3 regions of the Anaerobacillus sp. ABR4_321 genome follow, and region 2 is predicted to be linked to each of the others. Evidence: predicted binding sites of a transcription regulator. Region 2 holds the regulator's gene; each other region holds the start of a gene.
What was found. Region 2 encodes Rex, which represses fermentation and respiration genes when NADH is low (regulators of the CRP and FNR family bind a similar motif). Its sites were predicted from a motif close to TTGTGAAATATTTCACAA; they were not measured.

Region 1 (8,114 bases), 1.2 Mb from region 2:
AACCAAGTGCAAGCATCGCATAGATCATGAAAAACGTAGCTGTAGCGTAATTGAACAACGTTCCATCAGATTCTATACGCTGCAGCATGTATTGTTCCACTCTTTTTCTTGCAAGAAATAGTAAGTTAGCAGGTAAATTGAGTACGGACTCTCTAACCTCGTGCCGTTCTCTACTTACAAGCTCTGTAAGATTTGGTGTCCACTTCGTTTGAAGGGTATACTTTTTATCTTGCATAATAATGATTGGAGCAAAATGAATGCGAGCATACGAACTTAAATCATAAAACGAGATTGGAAATGATTCCGGTATGAGCATGAAGAGCATTGGGAAGTGGTATAAGTTTGGCCATGGAATATGACCATGTATAGCCAGAAACACTTTCGTTATTGAGTCTGTCTTACTTAGTCCACCTTTCATTATGATGTAGTACCGCGCGCTTTCTAACCTTTCGCTCGATACCTTACCAGAAAATAACAAGCTGTGATAAGCCTGTACAGTCGCAGAGAGATTTCCCGCTTCTTCATCATGGTAGAGTTTCCAGCACCCCGAAGGATCTTGCTGTTCTAAAAGACGCTCTACTAGTGCTTGCAGTAATTCTTCTTCCTGTAACTCCAGGGTTTTGATTAAAACAATCATGGCTGCATCCGTTAGGAGACTATTCTCAAAGCAATAGCGAAACGCGCCATCCTCCCCTTGAGAAGAGTGTGCCAACCGAATAAACTCTTCTATTCGTTTCTCTACTCGACGTTTCCTCATAAGATTGCTCCTCCTGTGAACCATAGAGTTAACGCATCTTATTCAAAATTTATTCGAGCGTTCATTTATCATGTATTGTAAATTTTTTGAAACTTGTGTAAAATTCATACGTATGAACAAGGAGAGGGAATGAGGGGGAGGAAAAAATGAAAAAATTAGCATTACCTATCGGTGCCGGTCTTATCATCTTATTGTTTGTTTTTCTTCACCAGCTGAACACCATTCAACAGCAACCTGACGACGGCTGGAGTAGAACGATGGAATTGGGACTATCGATTGAAGATAATGAGGTATTTGTTACAAACGAAGAAAAATCCACAGATATTTATGTTCCTGGAGATCCGGTAAGGAAAATCAATGTTGATGAACAGCTCGAGGCGTCATCCTCGAATTTAAATTTCAGCATTCCTGAAGGCTATTCTTTTTATATTGATGAGGATCAAGCCATCTATAAAGAAGGGGATCAGCTCATCTATTCAAAGGGAGGAACTGAAAATTCGATCTTGAACGCTGTCGAAGGCATAAACGCCTCACCCAATGGTGCCATAGCATGGTCAAAGCACACGCTTTACCTTATTACCCCTAACGGACAAATAAAAAATGAAGTGGGATTTGATCAGGAAGAGCAAGTTCGAAATGCAGTGATAACAGAAGATGATAATGTTATCCTACATGCTTTAACGGGCACTACAAACAGAATCTACTATGTTAAACCAGATAAATCACCTGAACTCATAATGGAAACCAAACTTGTTGCAGGCGACCACTACAGTAATTTTCAAGCTGTAGAGAAAGAAGAAACGACTGCCTTCACGTATACCGTTTTTGCTACAAGAAACGGATCTAAAATTATCAATACATATTACGCCGAAAGTTCAGGGGAAGGAGAAACCGACTCAAAACTTCTCAAAATCTATAATTCTGAAACAGGGAATACATTTTCTAAGCCAAGTTATTTTACACTCGGCATTAAAGACGGTGAACCAACGGTCTTCTTCAGCGCAAACGATAACATCTCTCCAAAAAAATCTGTTGTAAGTATTTATGAAGCAAAGATGGATGAAGAAGGAGAGTGGGTAGCTTCTCGCAGGAGTACGAGCGATGAGCTTTCGATCAGACCGATCAGTCTAACAGGAGATGCGATCGTTTGGTTAGACAGAGAAAAATCCGGTTACGAATTGCATGGTGCTTCTACATCAGAAACAGTCATTGAGGATAGCACAAAAACCAGTGGCCAAGATATCAAACTAGCTATTTTCGACACATTCTCAGCAATCGTGGGTATGTTTGCGATGCTTGCGTTCTCTTTTGGATTTCTTATCCTGCCAGCATTCGCTCTTATGTACCTATATTTTTCAAACACTGCTGCACTCGAACAGGATAAGCCTTGGGTTGAATGGACGATCGTACTGCTTTTCGTAGGGTCACAAATTGCCTTTTTACCATCCATCCTTGATGGACCATTTCAATATCTTGCACCGAGTTACTTAATATTCCCAGGTGCTGGCTATGTATGGCCACTCGTAATTTTTGGAATATCCTATATGATCAGTAGACTTGGTCAAGACCACGAATGGACGATTTTACAAAAAACATCTTACCAACTTGGAATTAACCTCGGAATCGTCGTCCTTTTGTTAGGACCATATATCCTTTAACAATAAAACTTGCTCGGACTAGTCCGAGCAAGTTTTATTTTGCTTGTTCTTTTGCTTTTCGATTAACCGCTAGAACAGCTTCATTAAGTAACTCATCAAAATGAGCTTCTTTAAGAACATCCAAACCTGCTGCAGTCGCTCCTCCTGGCGTTGTTACTTGATCGCGGAGAGCACTTGCCTCCCTACCGTCTTTTAACATCGCTACGGATCCGTACATCATTTGTACCACAAGTTTCGTTGCTTGCTCTGACGTTAATCCATATGTTTTCGCTGTTTGTTGGAGAGCTTCTGCGAATTGATAAACAAATGCAGGTGCACTGCCTGTGACAGCGGTCAACTGATGGATTTGTTCTTCAGACAGTTCTTCAGATTCCCCGATTGCGTCCAAAATGAGTTGCAGGGATGCTCGGTCATCCTCAGTAACACGTTTTCCACAAGCAAAGATGGACATAGACTCCTTCACATCAGCTGCAGTATTTGGCATGATCCATGCCACAGGACTTTGAGGTAATGCTTCTTCAAGTTGAGTTGGTCCAATACCTGCAGCTACAGTAATAATGAGCTGACTCGTCACAAAGCCCGATAGCTCTTTCAATACAGCAGGGTGACTTGCAGGAGGTACTGCGAGAATAACAACGTCGTGATTTGAAACAACATCCTGCCATTTTGCAGTTTCAACATGATATGTATCTTTTAGATGAGCTAGTCTTCCGTTATCTGATCGATTAGAGATCGTGACGGTGCCAATGTGATCTGATTGTTTAAGTCCAGAAAAAATGGCTTCTGCCATACGACCAGCGCCAATAAATAGAATGTTAGGTTTCTTCATATAGTCCTCCTTCCACATTTTCTTCTATACTATATCAAAACTATGATCAAAGATAAAAACGCTGGTATAAACCAGCGTCAGTTTGTAGAGAAAACGATGTCGTTATTCTGTTCTCCCAATGCCGTAGCCGATGACGATCGCATGCTCCGCATACGAACGTCTCTCCTACTTGAAGGAAATAAATCCATTCCGTCCCAATGGTTTAACAGATGAATTTGGAAGGAGATTCTGACCATCCATATATTACTTAACCTTAATTGGAGCGGAAATAATGGACTACTCTGCAATACCAAAACTGTTTCAACACTCTAATGCTGTTATAACCAGCGCTTTTAGTTACCAAAACTTAAATCCTGGGGAACTTGGCGGTGCGTGTTCGATCATGTGCACCACCGGAACCGTGTATGCAACGAGAATGAGAATCGTAGCTACTGTCAGCCAAAGCCTCCAATTTTCAAGGATAACTGGTGTTCTTTCAGCTCGATCGGCAACTGTTCCGATTGGGAAGTCTTCTTTTCCTTTTGGAGCAAAAAATGCAAGATCAGTCAGAATAAACATCAATAATAAAATAGCAATAAATAATATCGAGCCCCCAAGTGCCATCGTCACTTCATATGGAATCCATCCTAGAGCATCCGGGTGATCTTGATAGGTTGTGTAAGCTGTTCTTCTAGGAGCACCGAGTAACCCAACAGTATGCATAGCACCTGACATGAAGAACATTCCAACTGCCCAAAGAATCGTTTGTAAGTTTGCAAGACTGTGCATTCTTCCTGTTAGTACTCTGCCTGTAAGGTGCGGAATCAACCAATACGCAATTCCAAAGAACGTCAATGCAACACTAGAAGCAACTGTAAGATGGAAGTGTCCAGTTACCCATAACGTGTTATGAACGATTTGGTTCATCTGGTTACTTGCATTGATGATTCCTCCTGCGCCTGCAGGAACGAAAATCAGCATACCGACCATAGGAGCAAAGAATCGTGCATCTCTCCATGGAAGCTTCTTAAACCACCCGAACAACCCAGATGCTCCCTTTTTACGTCCAGAGATTTCAAACGTAGCGAACAATGAGAATGCTGTCATCAAAGAAGGAACGATAACCATAAAAGTTAAGACTACCTGTAAGAATTTCCAGAACGGAGAAATTCCTGACTCTAGTAACTGATGGTGAAAGCCTACTGGAATTGAGAACAGTAGAAATAAAACGAATGATAAACGTGCTAGAGCGTCACTAAATATTTTCCCTCCGATGATTTCAGGAATAATGACATACCAACACACGTACGCAGGAAGTAACCAAAAATAAACGAGAGGATGACCAAAATACCAAAACAGCGTACGACTAAGTAAGATGTTGATGCCATCTACCCATCCAAATGACCAAGGAATAAATTGAAAGAGTACTGATGCAGCGACACCTATTGTAGCGACAAACCATAAAACCATCGTCATGACAGCCATAAAAGCAAACAGTGGAGAGAGTTTTTTCTTTGATACCTTTTTACAAATATAATAGTGACTACACATTGCCCCGCCAGCTAACCAAGTGCCAATAATAAAGAACGTTAATCCAATATAAAACAAGGGAGAAGCCTTCAATGGGGCATAAAATGTGTAAAGCACAGTACCTTCATTTAATAAAATCATAACGGTCGTTAAGACTGTTCCGATCGTCATGACGACAAATCCCAGCCATGCCATTCTAAACGGTTGATCGTAAAACTTTCCTAACGTTCTGCTTAGACCAGCGTAAAAGAATCCAATAATAAAATAGGTTGTAAAAACAAGTGCGAGTAAGATTCCATGAGCTGTGAGTAATTGATAATAGCCTATCCCTGCAGGAAGCTGAACCGTTCCACTTCTTACAAGAGTTTGAAGCAGTCCAGCAATACCTCCTAGTAGTACCGCTGCAAATGCAACATAAATGTGTGCCATACTAAGCTTTGCATCTGCACGATCAACAACTTGACTTATCATTCGATCACCTCCAGAGGCACACCCATCGCCTGGTGTCCGACTCCGCAATATTCATTGCATAAAATTAAAAATTGACCCACATCGTCAAACGTATGAGTAATTTTATTTACGTGACCAGGAGTGACCATCATATTCACGTTTGTCTTTGGAATTTGAAATCCATGCACAACGTCTTTACTCGTTACCGTAAAATGAACAGTCGCTCCTTTCGGAATTTTCAAGTCTTGAACAGACTGAAATGTGAACGCTTGAGCAATCATTACCAATTCGTATTCGTTTTCTCCAATCTTTTTTAAGCCTGGTTCGTCGAATGGAGCCGTAATATCGACTTCTTGAGGATCTAAAATTTCATCATCACTCGGCGGTGTGTGACCCATTGCAAATGCATTGATACCGATAATCAGTAAAAATACGACTAATGTTCCACTTCCGACAATTAACCAGATTTTCTCAAACTTATGAATGTGCATATGCTTCCCTCCTGATTAAAACCTCGCTACATATAAGCAGTAAACAGCTCCCCATGATAGAACGATAAAACCACCTACCATAAAGACAGAAATAATTGTTCCTTTAAGCTCTTCTTCACTTTTCTCAACCTTTACTGAACGGTGAGCTTCACTTTTACTATCAACAAGTTTCAATTCTCTCCCCCCTAACTCAATGTCTACTCTTAGTTTAGGAGATGGAAGGAGTAGCATCTGTGACATATATCACAAACATGGTGAATTTCACACAAAAAAAAGAGGGTATAAGAGATCATGATCTCTTACACCCTTACAATCTACATATGCTGCTAGGACATCCTTCACAGTGACAAATAGCCTTTAACCGGTCAATATCTCTTATCGTAATGACGCCACCTTCATAGTCGATGATCTCTTCTCTTTTTAACTGGTTTAACATTCGATTGACTGTTTCTCTCGTCGAGCCGATTAAGTCTCCTAGTTCTGAATTTGTTAAGCGATTTGTGAACCGCACTTTGTTGCCTTCCGATACGCCATACGTATTCGACATACGGATCAGCGTAGAGGCAAGAGCGCCATTTTTACCAAAGAACAAGAGGTCTCGAAGTTTTGTTTGTAAAAAACGCTGCATGTAACCAAGCCACTTCATGAAATCGATCGCTAAATCACCATTTTGCCAGAGGAGCGTTTCAAGATCCTTTTGTTGAATAACACCAAGAGTACAATCGCTTATTGCCTCTGCAGTATAACTATTCGTTATGTGAACATCATCTTTTAAATCACCGAACAAATCTCCAGATTGGAAATAATACAGTACAAGGTCTTTTCCTTCATCTGAGCTTTTTGTTAATTTCACCGCACCTTGTTTAAGAAAGTAAATATGTTGGCACTCTTCACCTTCCCAATAAATCTTCTCACCACGAGGCACATGCCTCTCATACATAACACCTTTTAGTTTTGTGAAATTTTCAGAAGCAAAGGACTGAGTATTATAGCCAGCCGTGTTTTTTGAAATCATTGGGCACTCCATTATCCGAACTCCTTTCGTTCCAATTCATCTTAAGTTTAGTATACCAGCAACCTTGAATTTAAGGTGTGACAATAATCACACCTTTCAATCAGGGTGTGACGAAATACACATCTTGAAAGGGATAAAGCGATTAAACTAAATGAAAATAAACCATAGGAGGTTAAAAAATGGTCACTGGCTTATTACTAATCGATGACAAAAATAGTGAACTCCTAAACACTGCTCATTATAAAGAGAAGTTAGATGAGTTCCTCATGATCACAAGACCTTTCACAGAGGAAATCATGATCGTCTCTAATCACCCTAAAATCATCTTACCTTACACACCACGAGACATACGTATCGTGACGGAGTACTATAAGCATTCAAGCATTTTGGGACAGCTGCATGCTGGCCTTTCACTATCAAGTTATCAGGCCAATATTGTGGTTGATTACGAAACATCATTTCATGAACTAGAGCTTCAACCCCCGATTGAAGAATTCTCAAAAACAAATCCTGACCTGATCCTTTTTGAGAAATCAAAGATAAACGGAATCTACAACAAATCGATCGTACCAGTACTGTCTGAATACCTTGAACACCCAAGCAAGGCGACAAGGAAATTCGATGACCTCAATTTTGTATTGTAACGAATAAAAGACACGACAATAGTCACAATTCGACTAGTCGCGTCTTTTTTTTTGAAAAGAATTAGGACTATTTGTAGAGATACCATATAATAAGTGTATCGTTTTAAATCTATAACAAAGGTGAACTCAATGAAAACTAAATTTATCGTTATTTGTGCGCTAGTTGTTTTTCTCGCTACTAGTGTGACGTTTCTTTTACTTTCTACTGGAGGGGAATCACTTTCAGAACCAAAAAACCTGTCATCGTACCGTGACGATCTTGCTGTAGCGGAAAACAATACCGTATCTCTTTCTTCAATAAGTCTTTCAGCAGTTGGAGATATTCTGATTCACGACAGGGTCTATGAAAATGCTGAAACGAACAACGGATATGACTTTATGCCGATGCTTGAAGCTGTGAAATCTGAGATGGAGAAGGCAGATATTACGTTTGCTAATCAGGAAACAGTCATCGGTGGAACTTCGATTGGTTTATCTTCTTATCCAAGTTTCAATAGCCCACAAGAAGTAGGGGACGCCCTAAAAGAAAGCGGTGTCGATATCGTCTCTATGGCAAATAACCATACGCTTGACCGTGGTGAAAAAGCATTACAAAATGCCTTTAAGCACTGGAATGAGATCGGAATGCTTTATACAGGAAGTTACCTTTCACCAGAAGATCAATCGAAGATCAGAACGATAAAAAAAGATGATATCACAGTAGCTTTTCTTGCTTATACATATGGTACAAACGGCATTCGCCCCCCTGCAGACAAGCCATA
Region 2 (8,114 bases):
TCAGGCATGCCGCCGCCTTCGTTTTCCTCAGGTTTGTCAGCGATAACTGCTTCCGTTGTAAGAAGCATAGCAGATACAGATGCAGCGTTTTGTAGAGCTGAACGTGTAACTTTTGTAGGGTCAACGATACCAGCGTCTACCATGTTTACCCACTCACCAGTAAGAGCGTTGAAGCCGATACCGATCTTCTCGCCTTTCAGGCGCTCAACAACAACGGATCCTTCAAGACCAGCGTTGTGAGAGATCTGACGGATTGGCTCTTCTAGTGCGCGAAGAACGATCTTCACACCAGTTGCTTCATCACCAGTTGCTTCAACAGCTTGAACTGCCTTCACAACGTTAACAAGAGCAGTACCACCACCGGATACGATACCTTCTTCAACCGCTGCGCGAGTTGAGTTAAGAGCATCCTCGATGCGTAGTTTACGTTCTTTCAATTCTGTTTCAGTTGCAGCACCAACTTTGATGACAGCTACGCCGCCAGCAAGTTTAGCAAGACGCTCCTGAAGTTTTTCTTTATCGAACTCAGAAGTTGTTTCTTCTAGCTGAGCTTTGATTTGGTTAACGCGAGCAGCGATCTTATCAGTTTCGCCAGAGCCTTCAACGATTGTTGTGTTTTCTTTCGTTACAACAACTTTAGAAGCGCGGCCAAGCTGCGTGATGTTTGCTTGCTTAAGATCTAGACCAAGATCTTCAGTAATCACTTCAGCACCAGTTAGTGTACCGATGTCTTCAAGCATAGCTTTACGACGGTCACCGAAACCAGGAGCTTTAACAGCTACTGCGTTGAACGTTCCTCGAAGCTTGTTCACAACGAGTGTTGCAAGAGCTTCACCTTCAACGTCTTCAGCGATCATAAGAAGTGGTTTACCTTGTTGTACCACTTGCTCAAGCACTGGAAGTACATCTTGGATGCTTGCGATCTTCTTATCAGTGATAAGGATATATGGATCTTCTAGAACAGCTTCCATTTTATCAGAGTCTGTTACCATGTAAGGAGATGCATATCCGCGGTCGAACTGCATACCTTCTACTACTTCAAGCTCAGTAGCGAATCCTTTTGATTCTTCAACAGTGATAACGCCGTCGTTTCCAACGCGCTCCATTGCTTCAGCGATCAATTGACCTACTTCTTCGTCAGCAGCAGAGATAGACGCAACCTGTGCGATTGACTCTTTACCTTCGATTGGCTTAGAAATTTTCTTAAGCTCATCAACAGCAGCTTTTGTTGCTTTTTCGATTCCTTTACGGATAACCATTGGGTTAGCACCAGAAGCAACGTTTTTAAGTCCTTCACGAACCATTGCTTGTGCAAGAACCGTTGCAGTTGTTGTACCGTCACCAGCAACGTCGTTCGTCTTGCTTGCTACTTCAGCTACAAGCTTAGCACCCATGTTTTCGAATGCATCTTCAAGTTCAATTTCTTTCGCGATCGTTACACCGTCATTTGTGATAAGAGGAGAACCGAACTTCTTCTCTAGTACCACGTTACGTCCTTTTGGACCGAGTGTAACTTTTACTGCGTTTGCAAGAGAATCAACACCGCGAAGCATTGAGCGACGGGCTTCTTCACTAAACTTAATATCTTTAGCCATTTGTTACCCTCCAATTTATGTAGTTCTTATTTTATTTGAGTGGTTGTATTACTTGCTTACAACTGCAAGAATATCGTTTTCACGAAGAATTAAATATTCTTTACCGTCATATTTTACTTCAGTACCAGCATACTTACTGTAAATAACTGCATCGCCTTCTGAAACTTCAAGAGCTACACGCTCGCCAGAATCAGTTAACACACCGCTACCTACAGATACAATGCGACCTTCTTGAGGCTTTTCTTTTGCAGAATCAGGAAGTACGATTCCACTAGACGTTTTTTCTTCTAATTGAATTGGTTCTACTACTACGCGATCACCTAAAGGCTTTAACAACTCAAACACCCTCCTCAGTGGATATTAATGGTTTGTATTGTTTCTGTTAGCACTCAACATAGGCGAGTGCTAACACATGTATATAATAAAATATTTCGCTATTCTTTTGCAAGTAGTAAAGTTGATTTTTTTAACAGAAAATTTGCATTCCTTTATTTATCAACTTCTTCCAAATAAAAGATAAGACTTACGTACTAGTTATCAGAACATTCCCTCTTCAGATTCGTCACTGTTTCGAAACTCTTCTAAAGGGCATTCCCATTCCTAAATGTGTTAAACTAATACAAGTATGCAAAATGCCTTTATCTAGGCATGCAAACCACTAAAAGGAGTTATGCTTCTTGGCAAAACACTATTGGACTATCTTAATTACTTATATTGTTATGCAGCTTTCCGGATATCCGGGTGCAAAACTATTTCAATCCCTAGATGTTCCGAACCCAGTCGTAAGCTACTCGGTTGTGAGCTTTTTTACAGCACTCATCATCATGCTGTTTCTACTCCGCTCAACTCCTGATGAGCCGTTTGAACGTTCTACCCGCGTAACAGCAGGGAAAGCGGTGAGCTGGAGCATTCTTGGTATCTTCATGGCTTACTTTGCTCAAATTATCGCAGCGATGATCGAGGTCAATTTATTCGGAATCGAACCTGGATCAGAAAATACAGAGATGCTGATGGATGTTGCGAAGGCATCACCGATCTTCATCCTTGTAATAGCGATCATTGGCCCAATTCTTGAAGAGATCGTCTTTAGAAAAGTGATTTTCGGGGCACTCTATACACGGTTTAACTTTTGGATCGCTGGAATCGCGAGTTCGGTTATCTTTGCAGCCATCCATTTGGATTTCGACCACATCCTTGTTTATACTGCGATGGGACTTACGTTCGCGTTTCTATATGTAAAAACGAAGCGGTTGATCGTACCGATTGTCGCTCATATGACGATGAATACGATTGTTGTCTTAATTAACATCTTCTTTGCAGATGATCTAGCAGAACTACAGAAGAAAGCGGAACAAATGCAATCATTTATTGGAGGAGTACTTACATGAGATTTTCACCAACTCTAATGGGGTTTTTCTACGCAGGGCTCGGTTCGATCTTCACGTACCTTGCGATTCAAAGCGCCCGTTCTGATGCAGATATGTGGAGCCTTTGGACGATACTACTGATGGTGCTCGCCACAGTTGATTTCGCTTACTCCATTCGCTTCTTTTTACTTAAAAAGAAAATCAATCAACTGAAGAAAAAAGATCAAAACAAAAAGCGATAGGGCTATCCTATCGCTTTTGTTATGCTTCCTGTTCCGAATCCTGCTCTTCCAATTGACGCTTCGCCTCTGCTTGTAGTCTCTTTCTATAACCATAGCGAGACACAAGAATGCTGAATTCATATAGTAAAAACAATGGTACCGAAACCATGAGGTGTGAAATAATTTCAGGCGGTGTGATCATACCCGCTATGACGAGGAGTCCAAAATACGCGTATCTCCTAATCTGTACAAGCATGGCAGGATTTAAAATTCCGAGTCTTGTAAAGAAAAGAACGATCACAGGCAGCTGAAACACAAAGCCAAATGGTAATGTTAACTGAAACAAGAAAGTGAAGTATTGATTTGCGCCGTACATTTCCTGAATGTTGAGGCTTTCTGCCAAATTCCCGACAAAGTCGATGACAAAAGGAAACAGGACGAAATATGAAAATGAAACTCCTCCAAGAAAGAGGAGAAAGACTGCTGGGATATACGATAACGTTACTTTCCGTTCATTATCATAAAGTCCTGGCGAAACAAAAGCCCATAGCTGATAGAGAGCGATGGGCGATGTCATAATGAAAGCAACCAGGAACGCAAAGCTGAAATAAACCTTTAACGGGTCTGTTAATGTAAAAGCGTTCATCGGAATACCCTGTGCTTCAGGAGCATTCTGGAGAAAGACGATGACCGGCTTTGCGATGAATAGTCCCGCAATAAAGGAGAGAATTAAGACGACGACTGTGATGATGATTCGTTTTCTTAATTCTTCTATGTGATCATAGATGGATTGTTTTTGTTCATCCATTCCCTATCCGTCCTAACCGATTACTGTTCGTTTTTTTTCTTATCGTTCGTATCATCGTCGTCATCTGCTAGACCTTTTGTTGCGTTCTTGAACTCACGAAGTGTGTTACCTGCTGCTTTACCAAGCTCAGGTAGTTTCTTAGGTCCAAAAATGATCAAAGCAACAACTGCAACTAGAGCGATACTTGCGCCACCCATTCCCATGCGTGTCACCTCCTTAAGATTGTAAGTTTATACAGGGTAATGTTTCATAAAATACACGAGAGCCTGCAGCTCAACAGCCAGATCAATATGGTGCACTCGAATATGATCTGGTACGGTCAAACGTGCTGGCGTAAAGTTCAGAATCCCTTTAATTCCAGCCTCGTCCATTTGATCTGCAATCGACTGAGCAGCATGAACGGGTACTGTAAGGATAACGACTGAGATGTCGTTCTTCTTCACCTGTTCTTTAAACTGATCGATATGGTAGACCGGAATACCACCAATTTCTTGGTTTACTTTTGCAGCATCCGCATCAAATGCCAGTTCGATCTTCGTATTGTTATTCTTAATGAAATTGTAGTGCAGAAACGCTGTCCCAAGGTTACCTACTCCTACTAGAGCTACCCTGGTCGTTTCATCTTGATCTAGGGTCTTACTAAAGAAAGATAACAGATAATGAACGTTATACCCATACCCTTTTTTACCAAGAGCACCGAAATAACTAAAATCTCTTCGTATGGTAGCAGAATCTACCTTTATCGCATCGCTCAATTCAGCAGAACTTACCCGCTGTTTACCAGATGCACTAAGATTTTTTAAATAGCGATAATAGAGCGGCAGTCGTTTTGCTGTCGCTTGCGGAATTTTTGTTTGATCAATATCCATAAACACCCTCCACATTGACCTCCGCGCTCAATCTATGGTTGTCCTACTCGCGCTTGTAATCCCCGCTTTTCCCCCCTGTTTTTGTAAGGAGATAGGTTTCCCCGATAACGATGCCTTTATCCAGCGCTTTGCACATATCGTACACGGTTAATGCTGCCGCTGATGCTGCCGTCAGCGCTTCCATTTCTACTCCGGTGCTCCCTTTTGTTTTCACTTGAGCTTCAATCGTAAGCTCATAAAAGGAAGCGCTCACTTCCCAGTCGAAATGAAGGTCAACGCCAGAAAGCGCTATCGGATGACACATAGGGATGAGATCAGACGTTTTTTTTGCTGCCATAATCCCGGCAATTTGGGCGACTTGAAGCACATCGCCTTTCTTCATATTTCCGTCTTTGATACCAGTATAAATTTCTTCACTAACCTTCACGCTCGTTTTGGCAACCGCTGTACGAGCAGTCGGAGTTTTCTCTGTAATATCGACCATCTGTGCGCGGCCTTCTTTATTAAAATGAGTAAATGAACTCATGGCTGCCCCTTTCTTCTATAGATGATAGAAGGTTAAATGGAATGCTGCTACTTGTGACTATACACCATTTCTATCCTTTTTGCTGTTTTTTAACAAGAATTTTTATTACCATTTAATGAACATTCCTGTAGTTGCCCACCTTGTCCTCACTACGATAAACTTAAAGGAACGTAATCCAATGGTAGATCAAGCAAATCGCTCGATTCAACATACAACGAGAAGAGAGAAATTCGAGGTGAAGAAACAATGATCGCACTACAAGTAAATGGCGTATCAAAATCATTTGGTGCTGACCCTATTTTATCTAATATTAAGCTAGAAGTACAATCGAGAGACCGTGTGGCACTCGTTGGTCGAAACGGTGCCGGAAAGTCTACTCTTCTAAAACTCATCACAGGGCAGCTCTCCTATGATTCAGGAGATATCATCAAACCGAAAGATGTACGGATCGGATACATGGCTCAGGACACGGGCCTCGAATCGAACCTATCGATCTGGGATGAAATGCTTAGCGTCTTTGAAGAACTTCGTCGTATGGAAAAAGAACTTCGACGGTACGAAGAGAAGATGGGTGACCCATCTATCTATGAAAATGAGCAGGAATACCAGCGTATCATGAAAGAATATGACCAGCTTCAGGTCGCTTTCAAAGACAAAGGCGGCTACAAATACGAAGCGGATATTCGTACGGTCCTTCACGGGCTTAACTTCAAAGATTTCGATTATAAAACACCGATTTCTAGTCTAAGTGGAGGGCAAAAGACGCGCCTGGCGCTCGGTAAACTCTTACTTACAAAACCTGAGCTACTCATTCTGGATGAGCCGACAAACCATCTTGATATCCAAACACTCACATGGCTCGAGGGTTATTTAACAGGCTACACAGGTGCCATCCTCATCGTTTCTCACGACCGCTATTTTCTCGATAAAATCGTGAACAAGGTATATGAGATCTCAAGAAACCGTGCAGAACGATTCGAAGGAAATTATAGCTTCTATTTAGAAGAGAAAGATCGGCGCTATGAGCAGCAGCTCAAAGAGTTTGAGAAGCAGCAAAAGGAAATCGCAAAACTAGAAGACTTTGTTCAGAAAAACATCGTCCGCGCCTCTACGACAAAGCGTGCTCAAAGTAGAAGAAAGCAGCTTGAAAAGATGGAGCGGATCGATAAGCCAAAAGGCGATGAGAAATCAGCCAACATTTCGTTTACGATCGACAAGCAAACAGGTAACGATGTACTGAGTGTGAGGGAGTTATCGATCGGCTACCCGGATACGGTGATCAATGATCAACTAACGTTCGACTTGAAACGCCAGGAAAGCGTTGCGCTCGTTGGTCCGAACGGAATCGGAAAATCGACGCTGCTGCAGGCGATCGTCTCAGGAAAAACCCTCCTAGGCGGAGAATTAAACTTCGGAAGTAATGTTCAGGTCGGGTTCTATGATCAAGAGCAAACGAATCTCACATCGAATAAAACTGTCCTTAACGAACTATGGGATGACTTCCCATTAACCGATGAAAAGGATATCCGTGCCGTATTAGGCCGCTTCCTTTTCAGCGGCGATGATGTATTGAAGATTGTATCCGAACTAAGCGGTGGAGAAAAAGGTAGACTCGCGCTCTCTAAACTGATGATGCAAAAGTCAAACCTCCTTATACTCGACGAACCGACGAACCACCTTGATTTAGATAGTAAAGAAATTTTAGAAGAAGCGCTCATCCAGTTCCCTGGAACGATCTTGTTCGTTTCACACGATCGGTACTTCATCAATCGAATCGCCACTCGTGTCCTTGAGTTATCCACTGAAGGTGTCACATCATACCTCGGTGACTATGATTACTATGTAGAAAAGAAAGAGGAACTCGCTGAACTCGCCGCTCTTGAACAGCAGGAACAATCGAGTGCGCCAGAAGTTTCCGGAAAATCTAGTTTTCAACAAGATAAAGAAGCAAAACGCCAGGAAAGACAAATCTTAAGGCGGATCGACGAAATTGAAAAAGAAATTGATTCGGCAGAAGCTAGAATCGACGAAATAGAAGCAGAACTCTGTATTCCTGAAGTGTTTGAAGATCATGAGAAGGTGATGGTCTTAAATGAAGAGCTCGATAAATTAAGAACGAGAACAGAAGAACTCATGGAAGAATGGGGAGAACTTCAAGAAGCTTAAACAGTCCACAGTGGACTGTTTTTTCTTTAGATAGAAAATTTTCCGACATATTCACACAATCCACATACTTATACACAGAATGTGTGTTTATCTAACGAGATATTTCTAATTTATCAACATTATCCACAGTTAAACGAATTGTTATCCACAAATCTTTACCCACAGCAGAAATCCCCTTCGTTTCAGATATAGGACAATATGTCCACAATATTCACTGCTTGTGGATAATTAGAAACAAAAAAACCGGGACTAGATTCCCAGTTCTAATCCCGGATTTGCATTAAGGTGTAAGGAAGAACGCTTCCCTTTTCGATAGGAAATGGTACCTGCTGCAGCAATCATCGCCGCATTATCTGTACAATAATGAAGAGGTGGAATGATCAGCTCGATCTCTGAATCCTTAAAGGCTTCTTTTAAAGCTCTTCGAAGACCTTTGTTCGCCGCAACTCCCCCAGCAAGCAGCACTTGTTTCACATCATATTCTTCAGCCGCTCGCTTCGTTTTCATTACGAGGACATCGACTACGGCTGCTTGAAAGCTTGCCGCTAGATCTTCAGGCTTG
Region 3 (8,114 bases), 2.6 Mb from region 2:
TTAAGAGATTAAAAGATTTTTATTGGCCGTATAAGAAGTTGTTCTTATGGTCTGTGTTCTCATTGTTTTTTGTAACCGGAATCACGGTGGTATACCCGATGGTCCTGCAATTTACGATCGATGACGTCATTCTGAGTCAGGAGTATCAATGGGTTCCTTATCTCGCATTTGGATTTATAGGCATTATGTTGTTTAAGGGTATCGCTACATTCTTTCATCAGTACTTAGGGGATCTCTTTGGGGTAACAGCTGTCTATCGACTAAGAGAAGAGCTTTACAAAAAGCTTCAGTACTTACCTTTTCGATACTATGATAATGCGAAGACCGGAGATTTAATGTCACGCTTAACTGCTGATGTTGAAGGTTTTCGCTTTTTCCTTTCTTTTGGATTCGCACAAGTGATCAATTTTTTACTACTGATCACATTCAGTTTGATCGTCATGTTCAATTATTCTGTTCCGTTAGCGCTCGTAACGCTAGGAATGCTCCCTTTCCTCAGTATCGCAGTTTATCGCTTTGATAAAAACGTCCACCCAGCATTTAGAGGAATCCGGAAATCGATGGCGAGGTTAAATACGAAGGTACAAGAAAACATTAGCGGGATCAATACTGTCAAATCGCTATCGAGAGAAGACTTCGAGATCGGTAAGTTCGTAAACAGCAATACGGACTATCGCGACAACTACTTAACGACGTCGAATATATGGGCGAAGTTCTTCCCGATGATGGAGTTTATCGGAAATCTCTGTGTGGTGTTCCTACTATCATATGGTGGGTATCTCGTATTCCAAAACCAGCTTCGACCTGGAGAACTCGTTGCTTTCTTTAGTCTTGTTTGGTACATCATCTGGCCGATCATGAACTTAGGATTCGTCATCAACACTTTCTCTCAATCAAAAGCTTCAGGTGAACGACTACTTGAAATTTTAGATGAACCTGAAGATATATCTGATAAAGAAGGTGCCATCGAGGTGAACCGTTTAGAAGGTCATGTTGAGTTTAAACATGTGACGCACAAGTATGCTTCTGAAGATGACGAGGCGTTGAAGGATATTTCTTTTGATGCACCAAAAGGTACAACAATTGGTTTATTAGGTGCAACGGGGTCAGGAAAGACAACGGTTACGCAGTTGATCGCTCGTTTTTATGAACCAGATAGTGGAGAGATCTTGATCGATGGTAAAAAGATCGATGACTATACATTCAAGTCTCTTAGGAGAAATATTGGCGTAGTGCTTCAAGAGACGTTCTTATTTTCATCAACAATTCGCGATAATATTGCCTATGGCGATCCTGATGTTTCGTTCGAGAAAATTCAAGATGCAGCGAAACGTGCACAGGCGCATGAGTTCATTATGGAATTGCCTGAAGGGTATGACACGGTTCTTGGAGAGCGTGGAATGGGGCTTTCAGGAGGACAAAAACAACGAATTGCAATCGCTCGAGCTATTTTGACAGATCCAAGTATTTTGATTCTCGATGATGCTACGAGTGCAGTCGATATGCAAACGGAGTTTAAGATTCAAAAAGCTTTCGAAGAAGTGATGAAGGGAAGAACGACGTTTATCATCGCGCATAGAATTTCTTCATTGAAGCATGCCGATGAAATCCTTGTATTGAATAAAGGAGAAATCGTTGAGCGCGGAAAGCATGATGAACTGATCGAGAACGAAGGATACTACCGAGGTATCTACGATATTCAGTATCAAGATCAAAAAGAGATTATGAGTAGACAGACGGTTTGAAAAGGGGTGAAAAAGAGAAATGAAACAGAATCGTAGACAACGATTTCACTATTCTCAGGATTCAGCTATTGAAAAACAGTTTAACTGGAAGCAGATGACGAGGCTCCTAGGATACATGGAACCATATAAGAAAACCCTTCTCCCAAAAGCAATCATTACGATGCTTATTTCAACAGCTGTAAGGTTGATCGTACCGATCTTTATCGGGGTATTGCTTTTCGATCATGCGATAAAAAATAAAGATGAAACGCTATTGATTCAGCTCATTATTGGTATAGCCGTGCTGTATGTCATTTCATGGATTTCGAACACATACCGTATCAAATGGACGAATCAGCTCGGTCAATACATCATCTATGATATTAGGCAGGGGTTATTTAAGCACATACAAAAGCTATCGCATGGATTCTTTGACAAACGATCAGCAGGTTCAATCTTAGTAAGAATCATAAACGATGTAAATTCGATGCAAGAACTTTTTACAAATGGTGTTATCAACTTGTTAATGGATATCGTTTTATTACTTGGTATCCTCGTGGTCATGTTTATTCTAAGTCCAGAGTTGACGCTAGCGATCATGATCATCCTTCCGCTCATGTTCTTAATCTCGACTAGGCTACGAAGAAGGATTAGGAGATCATGGCAGCAGGTTAGGGTGAAGCAAGCGAAGCTAAACTCTCACTTGAACGAAAGCATTCAAGGTATTCGCGTGACACAGTCTTATACACAGGAAACAGAGAACATGGACTTCTTTGAAGGCGTAAACCATGAAACATACTCAAGTTGGAAGGATGCGACGAAGAAGAGTGCGATGTTCCGACCTTTCGTAGAGATGTCGAATGCAATTGGAACAGCGATTCTGATTTGGTTTGGTGTCTATTTAATCCAAAACGGTCTCGATTATGGTGTCTTCGTAACGTTTGCTTTTTACTTAGGAATGTTCTGGGAACCGATCTCAAGATTAGGTCAAGTATATAACCAGCTACTCGTAGCGATGGCTTCATCAGAGCGTATTTTTGAATTTTTAGATGAAAAGCCAAATGTTCCTGAGAAAAAGGATGCAAGAGAATTTAAAGAAATGAAAGGTGAAATCACGTTCGAAGACGTTGAATTCTCCTATGATAAGAAAAGAAAAGCACTTCATCAGATGAGTTTAAGAATGAAAGCGGGCGAAACAGTTGCACTTGTTGGGCACACTGGTTCTGGTAAATCAACAATCGCCAATCTGATCAGCAGGTTTTATGATCCTACAAAAGGGTCAGTAAAAATCGATGGCGTCGATTTACGAGATGTTAAATTGGATAGTTTGCGCCAAAAAGTGAGTGTCGTGCTTCAAGATACGTTTATCTTTTCTGGAACGATTATGGAAAACATTCGTTTCGGTCGACCTGATGCAACAGATGAAGAAGTACTCGAAGCAGCAGAAGCAGTCGGAGCGGATCAGTTTATCAAGAGGCTAAGCAATGGGTATGAAACGGAAGTTGAAGAGAGGGGTAACGTACTTTCAGTGGGTGAACGTCAGTTGTTATCTTTCGCCCGCGCGTTATTAGCCGATCCGAGAATTTTGATACTCGATGAAGCAACCGCTAGTATCGACACAGAAACTGAGCTCAAGATTCAGAACGCACTAAACGTCGTGCTTGAAGGTAGAACTGCGATTATGATCGCCCATAGGCTGTCAACGATCCGTGGAGCAGACAATATTATCGTGTTAGATCATGGTCGTATATTAGAGCAGGGAGATCATAACGAATTGATGCGTAAAGGTGGAACCTACTACGAATTAGTCCGTTCACAGTTTAATATGATGGATGCAGGATAATAAAGAAGTCCTTTTCGGGCTTCTTTTTTTAATTTAGATTGTGATACTTGTCACAAAGTCCTTGTTCAGTCATAATAGATTTGTAGAAAGCTTCACATGTTTGTTAGTTTTTGTTCAAGTTGATAAGGGAAGATTGTTTACAAGACTTTGAGTTGATCTAAAAGGGGATGAAGTAGGTGGAAATGGATTCAGCGATGCTCAGCAGGCTTTTAACAAGCCTTACACTAGGGTTTCATATAATCTTTGCAACTCTCGGTGTTGGTGTGCCTTTGCTTATAAGTTTAGCAGAATGGATCGGGATCAAGCGCAATGACCCTTACTACACGTTATTAGCAAGACGCTGGTCAAGAGGGTTTGTTGTAACTGTTGCAGTAGGGGTTGTGACAGGAACGGCTATTGGCTTACAGCTTTCTTTACTCTGGCCAAACTTTATGCAGCTTGCCGGTCAGGTAATCAGTTTGCCTTTATTCTTAGAAACGTTTGCGTTTTTCTTTGAAGCAATCTTTCTAGGAATCTATTTATATACATGGGATCGATTTAAAAAGCCAATCTACCACTGGTTGATTTCAATACCAGTCGTAATCGGTTCAACCATGTCGGCAGTCTTTATCTCTACAGTCAATGCGTTTATGAATGCTCCACAAGGTTTTACGATGGTCGATGGTGTATTGACTGATATAGAACCGCTTGCTGCGATGTTTAATCCTGCGACGCCAACTAAAGTAGGTCATGTTGTAATGTCCGCATACCTTACATCGGCAATCGTACTAGCCGCGATCACAGCATTTATGATGCTCAGGGGCAAGACTGGTACGTATTACAAAAAAGCGTTGAAACTGACGATGACAGCAGGTTTTATTTTTGCGATTGGGACCGCGATGGTAGGGGATTTCGCAGGGAAGTTTCTTGCGGAATACCAACCTGAAAAACTAGCTGCTGCAGAATGGCATTTTGAAACAACTGGGAATGCAGGGTTAATTGTTGGAGGTATTCTAGATGAAGAGAATGAAGAAGTTAAATACGGTCTCGTGTTACCTAACTTCTTAAGTATCCTTGCTCACGGTAACCCGAGTGCGGAAGTGATGGGCTTAGATCAAGTACCAGAAGATGAAACACCGCCACTCTTTATCCATTACCTTTTTGATGGCATGGTAGGAATCGGAATGTATTTAGCAGCTCTGACGTTCTTCTATATGCTCGCTTTAAGGGTTAAACGATTCAACCCGGGTAACAGATGGTTACTAAGGCTTATCGTCATTGCAGGACCGCTTTCGATGCTTGCAATTGAATTTGGATGGATTTTCTCAGAAGTGGGGCGTCAGCCTTGGATCCTTTGGGACATTCTCCGAACAGGTCACGCTGCAACAACGTCGGATCACGTAGGCTTGATGCTGATCTTGTTCTTATTGTTATACATCGTCCTCGGGACGCTTTGTGTCATCGTTCTTAGAAAGATGTTCCACTCGAATCCAGCAGAAAATGAGTTAGAGGAAATCGCAAAATCTAGATAGGGGGGTGTCAAATTGGATATTCAGGTTATAGGGATCACGGTGTTATGGGTATTTCTATATGGCTATCTAATCACTGCTTCAATCGATTTCGGAGCCGGCTTCTTTGCATACTATGGAGAATTAACAGGCCGAGATCATATCATCAACCGTATTATCAGTCGGTACTTATCTCCGGTTTGGGAAGTCACGAATGTGTTCTTCGTATTCTTTTTTGTAGGTCTGATCGGTTTCTTTCCAGACACAGCATATTATTTCGGAACAGCGTTGCTTGTGCCTGGAAGTATTGCGATCATTCTCATAGCCATCAGAGGATCATTTTATGCGTTCGGGAACTACGGTGCAAAAAAGAGTAAAGTGTATACCTTCTTGTATGGAGTGACAGGGTTATTGATCCCTGCTTCGCTCTCAACGGCACTCACTTTATCTGAAGGTGGTTTCATAGAAGAAGTGGATGGCAACGTCACGTTTCTCGCAGGTGAACTTTTCACAAGTTTTTATTCTTGGTCAGTCGTGTTACTTGCGATCGTTTCTGTATTGTTCATCAGTGCCGCATTTCTTACATTTTATGCAAGCAGAGCGAATGATACGCCTGCGCTTGAGCTTCTAAGGAAATACGCTCTCTTTTGGAGCGCACCAACCATTTTAGCTAGTATACTCGTCTTCGTAGCGCTGCAGCAACACAACCCTGAGCATTTTGCGAGCACGCTCGACTATGCATGGCTGTTTATTGCATCACTGTTTTGTTTCTTAGTTGCAACATACTTGATCTTTCATAAGAAACGCTATGGAACAGCCTTTATCTATGTTATGCTGCAATTCTTTTTTGCGTTCTTTGGCTACGGGGTGTCACACCTCCCGTGGATTTTATACGACTACGTTACGATTTACTCTGGCTACACGAACGAAACGATGGGGGTTTACCTAGTAATTGCGTTCGTAGCAGGACTATGCTTACTCGTACCTTCTCTAATCTTATTGATGCGACTATTCCTCTTTGATGCTGAGTATGTAAAAGGGAACAAGTCGTAAAGAGATCATATTGACACGGTGGTACAACGTGATAGGATAGAGTTAACAACGTGGCAGCGGATCGCTGTCACGTTTCTTTCCGAGATAAGTAGGAGGAGTGTACGTTGAAAAAACAATTTGCGGTTATTGGACTAGGCCGTTTTGGCGGTAGTATATGCAAATCATTGAGTCAACAGGGAATGGAAGTTCTCGCAATCGATATGGATGAAGACAAAGTTAACGAATTTTCCTCCGTAGCAACGCACGCTGTTATCGCAGATTCAACGGATGAGAGCGTATTAAAAAATCTAGGTATACGAAATTTTGATCACGTGATTGTCGCGATCGGAGATAATATCCAGTCAAGTATCCTTACAACGTTGATCTTGAAAGAGCTAGGTGTAAGTAACATTACGGTAAAAGCTCAAAATGATTATCATGAAAAAGTTCTGAACAAGATCGGTGCTGATAAGATCGTTCACCCAGAGAGAGATATGGGGATGAGGATTGCTCATAATATCATATCGAATAGTGTACTCGACTATTTAGAGCTTTCAGATGAACATAGTATCGTCGAACTTATCGCAAACTCAAGAATGGATAATAAAACGATTATCGAGCTCGATATCCGAGCAAAGTACGGTGCCAACATCGTTGCAATTAAGAATGGTGATGACATCATCGTTTCTCCTCAAGCGGACCAGAAGATCTACAAGGGAGATATTTTGATCGTGATCGGCTCAGATCAAGACATCAACCGTTTAGAGCGCCAGCTGCTTAATAGAGATTAATCAAAAAACCGCCTGTCATTGCGACCGGCGGTTTTTTCAGTTTAAATGATGACTTCGTTCTAGTAGTGTCTATACCGCAGAAAAACAGATTGTTTAAAGAGAATCAAGTTTTTTTCTTGATGCAAGACGTGTACATTCTAATTAAATTTAGGAAAGGAAATATTTCATATCCTGAGCTCTAATGAAGAAGCGTTCTACTGTTTTTAAATCAATTCTTTTAGGTTTTAGAATACATTTAACGCAGATTGGAGCGGAAGGATACTTGACTCCTGCGGGATATGCGGGACAGGTAAGACCCCGCAGGAACGAGGAGGCTTACCGCCCGCCCCGCGGAAAGCAAGTATCCTGGAGCGCAAATCCCACCAGCCATAATGGATCGTTACCTATTAACGTTACTCGACAATCTAAAAAAAACCGCCTATCGAAGTGACAGGCGGTCTTTAATGATATTTTTAGATCTCCATGATGATCGGTAGGATCATTGGACGACGCTTTGTTTTCTCGTATAAGAATGGTGCAAGCGTATCAGTGATTTCGTTCTTGATCTCAGACCACTGACTCGTACGTTTCTCCATGACGCCATTAAGATGCTTCGATAGAAGATCTTGTGCATCATTGATAAGATCTCCAGATTCTCTCATGTATACAAAGCCGCGAGAGATGATGTCTGGGCCAGAAAGGATCTTGAATTCTTTCATGTTGATGCTGACAACAACGATAACGAGACCTTCTTCAGAAAGAATCTTACGGTCACGAAGAACGATGTTACCAATGTCTCCGATTCCTTTTCCATCAACGTAAACAGAACCTGATGGAATTTTACCGCTGATCGATGCTTCATTTTCGCTTAGAGCTAGCACTTCACCATTGTCCATGATGAATGAGTGGTCTTGTGGAATGCCACAGTCCTGAGCGAGCTTCGTATGCATCTTAAGCATTCTGTATTCACCGTGGATCGGCATGAAGAACTTTGGCTTGATCAGGCGAAGCATCAATTTCTGTTCATCTTGCCCACCGTGTCCGGAAGTATGGATATCACTTAGTTTGTGATGGATAACTTCAGCTCCAGCACGAGACAGCTGGTTAATAATTCTCGAAACGCTTACCTGGTTACCAGGGATCGGCGAAGAGGAGAATACAACTGTATCACCAGGGATGATTTGAATTTGACGGTGCGTACCGTTAGCGATACGAGATAGCGCAGCCATCGGCTCTCCTTGACTTCCTGTACAAAGGA

Region 1: the regulator Rex is predicted to act here: its motif matches at 5,926-5,943, upstream of ACXADT_RS08525 (cytochrome c oxidase subunit 2A).
Region 3: the regulator Rex is predicted to act here: its motif matches at 3,606-3,623, upstream of ACXADT_RS15765 (cytochrome ubiquinol oxidase subunit I).

What each region holds. Positions count from the first base shown of each region.
Region 1 covers NZ_JBSWTK010000001.1:1,649,467-1,657,580, reverse strand. The annotation lists gene ACXADT_RS08550 (terpene cyclase/mutase family protein) at 1-757, opposite strand, end outside; gene ACXADT_RS08545 (hypothetical protein) at 904-2,415, shown strand; gene proC (pyrroline-5-carboxylate reductase) at 2,450-3,244, opposite strand; gene ACXADT_RS08535 (b(o/a)3-type cytochrome-c oxidase subunit 1) at 3,581-5,224, opposite strand; gene ACXADT_RS08530 (cytochrome c oxidase subunit II) at 5,221-5,694, opposite strand; gene ACXADT_RS08525 (cytochrome c oxidase subunit 2A) at 5,710-5,868, opposite strand; gene ACXADT_RS08520 (Crp/Fnr family transcriptional regulator) at 6,002-6,709, opposite strand; gene ACXADT_RS08515 (hypothetical protein) at 6,889-7,353, shown strand; gene ACXADT_RS08510 (CapA family protein) at 7,483-8,114, shown strand, end outside.
Region 2 covers NZ_JBSWTK010000001.1:421,410-429,523, forward strand. The annotation lists gene groL (chaperonin GroEL) at 1-1,595, opposite strand, end outside; gene groES (co-chaperone GroES) at 1,644-1,931, opposite strand; gene ACXADT_RS02245 (lysostaphin resistance A-like protein) at 2,273-2,983, shown strand; gene ACXADT_RS02250 (YdiK family protein) at 2,980-3,204, shown strand; gene tatC (twin-arginine translocase subunit TatC) at 3,224-3,991, opposite strand; gene ACXADT_RS02260 (twin-arginine translocase TatA/TatE family subunit) at 4,012-4,194, opposite strand; gene ACXADT_RS02265 (redox-sensing transcriptional repressor Rex) at 4,222-4,860, opposite strand; gene moaC (cyclic pyranopterin monophosphate synthase MoaC) at 4,904-5,386, opposite strand; gene ACXADT_RS02275 (ABC-F family ATP-binding cassette domain-containing protein) at 5,633-7,552, shown strand; gene tsaD (tRNA (adenosine(37)-N6)-threonylcarbamoyltransferase complex transferase subunit TsaD) at 7,802-8,114, opposite strand, start outside.
Region 3 covers NZ_JBSWTK010000001.1:3,029,242-3,037,355, reverse strand. The annotation lists gene ACXADT_RS15775 (ABC transporter ATP-binding protein) at 1-1,745, shown strand, start outside; gene ACXADT_RS15770 (ABC transporter ATP-binding protein) at 1,765-3,567, shown strand; gene ACXADT_RS15765 (cytochrome ubiquinol oxidase subunit I) at 3,750-5,078, shown strand; gene ACXADT_RS15760 (cytochrome d ubiquinol oxidase subunit II) at 5,091-6,107, shown strand; gene ACXADT_RS15755 (potassium channel family protein) at 6,212-6,877, shown strand; gene rnjA (ribonuclease J1) at 7,330-8,114, opposite strand, start outside.